2 linked regions of the Enhydrobacter sp. genome follow. The protein of the gene in region 1 interacts with the protein of each later gene in a pairwise test. Links are inferred from orthologs where the notes say so. Each region holds a gene or a part of one and is shown on either strand. Other genes may lie near its edges.

What was found.
Region 2: the proteins of ftsA (region 1) and OJF58_RS13200 interact in binary tests that used the Escherichia coli proteins (3 or more experiments, as listed by UniProt). The link is inferred for Enhydrobacter sp. from one-to-one orthologs.

What each region holds. Positions count from the first base shown.
Region 1 is NZ_CP126889.1:312,224-315,096, reverse strand. What follows is about bases 55-2,855. They hold ftsA (cell division protein FtsA), read left to right. Parts: upstream 55-737; coding sequence 738-1,973; downstream 1,974-2,855. Other genes in these bases: ftsZ (cell division protein FtsZ), read left to right, coding at 2,118-2,855; OJF58_RS01705 (FtsQ-type POTRA domain-containing protein), read left to right, coding at 55-716. Also shown: more of OJF58_RS01705, read left to right, coding at 1-54; more of ftsZ, read left to right, coding at 2,856-2,873. UniProt on the Escherichia coli protein: Essential cell division protein that assists in the assembly of the Z ring. May serve as the principal membrane anchor for the Z ring.
Region 2 is NZ_CP126889.1:2,629,246-2,632,161, reverse strand. What follows is about bases 1-2,844. They hold OJF58_RS13200 (rod shape-determining protein), read right to left. Parts: upstream 2,021-2,844; coding sequence 980-2,020; downstream 1-979. Other genes in these bases: OJF58_RS13195 (Zn-dependent alcohol dehydrogenase), read right to left, coding at 2,152-2,844; mreC (rod shape-determining protein MreC), read right to left, coding at 64-936; OJF58_RS13210 (hypothetical protein), read right to left, coding at 1-62. Outside these bases: more of OJF58_RS13195, read right to left, coding at 2,845-2,916. UniProt on the Escherichia coli protein: Forms membrane-associated dynamic filaments that are essential for cell shape determination. Acts by regulating cell wall synthesis and cell elongation, and thus cell shape.

The DNA of each region.
Region 1 (2,873 bases):
GGGTCGCCGAAGCCCAGGCGCACGTCGCCGAGGTCACGCATCACGTGCTGCGCGCGATCACGCCCTTCAAGCTCGCCGACGTGACGGTGGAGGGCCGCGACTATGTCACGCGCGAGGCGATCCTCGCCGCGCTCAACGTCAAGGCGGGCGATTCGCTGCTGGGCATCGACCTCGAGGCGGCGCGGCACCGGCTCGAGGCGATCGACTGGGTGGCGAGCGCCACGGTCGAGCGGCGGCTGCCCGATACGCTCTACGTGACGTTGAAGGAACGCCGCGCCGTCGCGATCTGGCAGAACGGCAACGAATACACGCTGATCGACCAGAACGGTCGCACCGTGCGCGCGAGCCGCCTGCCGCCCGGTGCCGACCGGCTGCTGCTGCTGGGCGGGACCGGCGCGCCGGAGCATGTCGGCGATCTCCTGCTGCTGCTCGCCTACGAGCCGCAGATCGCCAAGCAGGTGCGCTCGGCCGTCTGGGTCGGCCAGCGGCGCTGGAACCTGATCCTGAAGAACGAGGTCGAGGTCAAGCTGCCGGAGGAGGATGCGGTCGCCGCCCTGCAGCGGCTGGCCAAGCTCGACCAGGACTACAGGCTGTTGTCGCGCGAGTTCGGCGTGATCGATCTTCGCCTGCCGGACAAGCTCTATCTCAGGAAGCGCGGCTCGGCCGACGATCCGCCGGCGGCGGCGACGGGCAAGCAGGCGCAGTCGAAAGTGTAGCGTGAAGCACGGGGGACAATCGTGGCCAAGACAAGGAACGGCGTCATCGCGGCGCTCGATATCGGAACCAGCAAGGTCGTCTGCTTCGTGGCGCGGGTCGACGGGCAGGGGCTGCGGGTCGTCGGTATCGGCCATCAGCCCGCCCTCGGCATGCGCACCGGCAACATCATCGACATGGAGGCGGCGACGCGGGCCATCTCGACGGCAGTCTCGACCGCCGAGGAGATGTGCGGCGAGCAGGTGCGCGAGGTGATCGTCGGCGTGAGCGGCGGCTCGCCGGCCTCGCATACCCAGACGCTGGAAGTCGGCATCGGCCATCACGAGATCGGCGAGCGCGACGTGCGCCGCGTGCAGCAGCACATCCACCTGCCGGCCGAGACGGCGGACCGCGACATCATCCATTCCGAGGCGATCGGCTATACCGTCGACGGCACGTCGGTGCGCGACGCGCGCGGCATGTTCGGCGAGCGGCTGGGCGTCGACGTCCATCTCGTGACGGCGGCCAGCGGCTCGATGCGCAACCTGCAGGTCTGCGTGCGCCGCGCCCATCTCGAGATCGCCGACCGGGTGGTGGCGAGCCACGCCGCCGGCCTGAGCTCGCTGGTGGCCGACGAGCGCGACCTGGGCGTCACGCTGATCGACATGGGCGGCGGCACGACCTCGATCGCCGTGTTCTACGAGGGCAATCTCGTGCACGTCGATTCGATCCCGGTGGGCGGCGACCATGTCACGCGCGACATCGCCCGCGGGCTCGCCACGCCGCTGGCCCATGCCGAGCGCATGAAGACCCAGATCGGCCGCGCCGTCGCCAAGCCCAACGACGAGTACGACATCGTCGACGTGCCGCTGATCGGCGAGGAGGACCGCACGCAGCCCAACCACATCCCGCGCTCGATCCTGGTCGGCATCATCCGCCCGCGCATCGAGGAGACGTTCGAGCTGGTGCGCAGCCGGCTCGAGGCCAGCGGTGTGGATAAGTTGGCCGGCGGACGCGCCGTCCTGGTCGGCGGCGCCTGCCAGCTCGACGGTGTGGGCGAGGTGGCGTCGGCGATCCTCAACAAGAAGGTGCGCATCGGCGCCCCGCTCAGGCTCGCGGGACTGGCGGATTCGACCGGCGGGCCGGCCTTTTCCGCGGCCGCCGGCCTTCTCTCCTACGCGCTCCTGCATCACGCGCCGGCGCAGTCGCAACCGGCGGTCGTCGAGCCGCCGTCGACTCGAATCGGCCGGATTGGCAGTTGGATTAGGGAAAACTTTTAGGCAATATGTTGTATGGGACGAAACTGTCCCCAAGAGATGTTGATAAGAAAGAATAAGTCGGTGGCAGGGTAAGGGCTTCCCGCAAGAGGGGTCCAACCTGCCGCTCCGAGCAGATTACCCTCTCGTTTGCGTGGAGAAAGCCGTATGACCATCAACCTCAGTCTCCCTCAGAAGGAGTCGGAGATTAAGCCGCGTATCACCGTGATCGGCATCGGTGGCGCGGGCGGAAACGCCGTCAACAACATGATCAGCGCCTCGCTGGAGGGCGTCGAGTTCATCGTCGCCAACACCGACGCGCAGGCGCTGGGCCAGTCGCTCGCCGACCGCCGCGTGCAGCTCGGCATCACGGTGACCCAGGGCCTGGGCGCCGGGGCGCGGCCCGAGGTCGGCCGCCAGGCGGCCGAGGAGGCGCTGCCCGAGATCCTGCAGCTTCTCGACGGCGCCAACATGGTGTTCGTCACCGCCGGCATGGGCGGCGGCACCGGCACCGGCGCGGCGCCCGTGATCGCCGCGGCGGCGCGCGAGCAGGGCATCCTGACCATCGGCGTCGTCACCAAGCCGTTCCACTTCGAGGGGCGCCGCCGCATGCAGGCGGCCGATCAGGGCATCACCGAGCTCGAGAAGGTGGTGGACACGCTGATCGTCATCCCCAACCAGAACCTGTTCAAGATCGCCAACGAGAAGACCACCTTCGCCGACGCCTTCAAGATGGCGGACGACGTGCTGCACATGGGCGTGCGCGGCGTCACCGACCTGATGGTGATGCCGGGCCTGATCAATCTCGACTTCGCCGACATCCGCACCGTGATGGGCGAGATGGGCAAGGCGATGATGGGCACCGGCGAGGCCGAGGGCCAGGATCGCAGCCGCGTCGCGGCCGAGAGCGCGATCTCCAACCCG
Region 2 (2,916 bases), 2.3 Mb from region 1 along the record:
GTGCCGGGCAGCGCGAGCCGCCCCACCCGATCGAGCCTGGCGAGGACCCCGTCGGCCCGCATCTCAATGCCTGTCGGACGCCGTGGCGCCCGTATCGACCAGGCCGGTGATGCCGTAGTCGACGACCCGCACGAATTCCATCCGCGAGAAGTCGGCGAACGGCCGGACTCGGATGCTGCCCTCCTTGCCGCCGCGCACCACCTCGCCGACGGGAATGCCGATCGGGAAGCTGCCGCCGCTGCCGGAAGTGACGATGCGGTCGCCCGGCTGAACGCCCGCCATGCCCTGCAGGAGGGTGAGTCGCAGCAACGCCGAATTGTTGCCGGCGAGAATGGCGCGCTCGCGCGTACGCTCGACCTGGACGGGCAGCCGCGAATTGACGTCGGTCACGAACAGCACGCGCGCGCTGTTCTCGCCGACCTCGGCGATGCGGCCGGCCAGCCCCTCGCCCGTCAGGACGGCCTGGCCCGGCGTCACGCCGGCCTTGCGGCCGACATTCAGCAGGGCGCCGCGCACATAGGCGCTGACGCTGTCGCCGACCACGCGCGCGGTGATGTAGGCGGCCTCCGGCCCCTCGCGGAAATGGGCCAGCTCGCGCAGCCGTGCGTTCTCGTTCTCCAGCCGGCGCGCGGCGGTCTGCCAGGCGAGCAGGCGGCTGTTCTCCTCGCGCAGGCGCGCATTCTCCTCGCGCAGGGAGGCGAACTCCTTGAGGTCGGCGATGGCGCGGTTGGCAGCGGCGACCGGCCGGGCGATGGCCTCGAGCGCCGGACTGGCCAGATCGAGCGCCAGCACGCGCGCTTTCTCGACTAGCACGGAATCGGCCTTGCCGATCAACATGGCGACGAAGGCCGCGACCACCAGCAGCACGAGCGCAAAGCGCTGCAGGACCGTGCGCAGTTGCTGGGTCGCTACCTCGAAATCGTCGCGAATCGCCATGTCCGACCCATTCTACTCCAAGCGGGCCGCGGCGCGCGGTGTCTCAGTACATGGACGACAAGACGCCGCGCAGACGGTCGATGTTCTCCACTGCATGCCCCGTGCCGAGAGCGACGCAGAGAAGCGGATCCTCGGCCACCGAGACCGGCAGGCCGGTGGATTGGCGCAGGACGGTGTCCATGTTCGTGAGCATGGCGCCGCCGCCGGTGAGCACAATGCCCTTGTCGACGATGTCGGCCGCAAGCTCGGGCGCAGTGTTCTCCAGCGCCACCTTGACCGCCTCGACGATCGCGCTGACCGGCTCCTGCAGGCTCTCGGCGATCTGGCGCTCGGTGATGACCAGCTCCTTGGGAACCCCGTTCATCAGATCGCGGCCCTTGATCTCCATCGTCCGGCCCTCGCCGTCGTCCGGGGCGCAGGCCGAGGCGATGGTCTTCTTGATGCGCTCGGCCGAGCTCTCGCCGACCAGCAGGTTATGGTTGCGGCGGATATAGGCGATGATCGCCTCGTCCATCTTGTCGCCGCCCACGCGCACCGAGCGCGGATAGACGATGCCGCCCAACGACAGGACGGCGACCTCGGTCGTGCCGCCGCCGATATCGACCACCATCGAGCCGGTGGGTTCGGTGACCGGCAGACCGGCGCCGATCGCGGCGGCCATCGGTTCCTCGATCAGCCAGACCTTGCGGGCGCCCGCGCTCTCCGCCGACTCCTGGATGGCGCGGCGCTCGACGGCGGTCGAGCCCGATGGCACGCAGACCACGATCTGCGGATGGGCGAAGGAGCGGCGGTTGTGCACCTTGCTGATGAAGTGCTTGATCATCGCCTCGGCGACTTCGAAGTCGGCGATCACGCCGTCGCGCAGCGGGCGGATCGCCTGGATGTTGCCGGGCGTGCGGCCCAGCATCATCTTGGCTTCCTCGCCGACCGCCAGGACCTGGCGCTTGCCGGTTTGCGTGGTGAGCGCAACCACTGACGGTTCGTTGAGAACGATCCCCCGCCCCTTCACATAGACCAGCGTATTGGCTGTCCCGAGGTCGATGCCCATGTCCGCCGAAAACAGCCCGATCACTCTCGACAGCATTCGCTTAAGTCTCTGTTATTATTGGATAAACTTCGACAGAGGCGTCCGCCTGACATGGGCGCCAAGATGCGCTGGGTTTAAACCGGCGCGCAGAGTCCCGCAAGGCGATTCAAATATCGGCGCGGGACAACTCACTCGAACACCACGACGCCGCGCGCCACCTCGCCGGCCATCATGCGCTTGAAGCCCTCGTTGATCTCGCCGAGCTTGTACGTGCGGCTGATCAGGCCGTCGATGTTGAGCTTGCGGTTCATGTAGTGATCGACCAGCACCGGGAAGTCGACGTTGGGCCGCACCGAGCCATAGAACGTGCCGCTGACCGTCTTCTCGGTGAAGACCATCATGAAGGGCGAGTATTGCGCCTTGATGGAGGCGGCCGAAATGCCGACGGCGACGGCATGGCCGCCGGGCGCCAGGGCGTCGAAGGCCAGCGCCTGCGTCTTGTCGTTGGAAACCGCATCGAAGGAATAGTCGACGCCGAGGCCCGCGATCTCCTTGACCTTCTTCACCGGATCGTTGTCCTTGGCCGTGTTGATGGTGTGGGTGGCACCGAAGGTCTTCGCCATCTCGAGCTTGTTGTCGAGGATGTCGGCGGCAACGATGATGCGGGCGCCCGAAAGCATCGCGCCCTGGATGGCGTTGAGGCCCACGCCCCCGCAGCCGATCACCAGCACCGACGACCCCGCCTCGATCTTCGCATGCCGTGTGACGGCACCGACGCCGGTGGCGACGCAGCAGCCGACCAGCGCCGCCTGCGGCCACGGCATGTCCTTGCGGATCGGCACCACCATCTCCTCGGGGACGACAACCTCCTCGGCGAAGGTGCCGATGCGCGCCATCTGGTTGATGCCCTGGCCCCTGTGCTTCAGCCGCAGGGTCCCGTCGTAGAGCGCGCC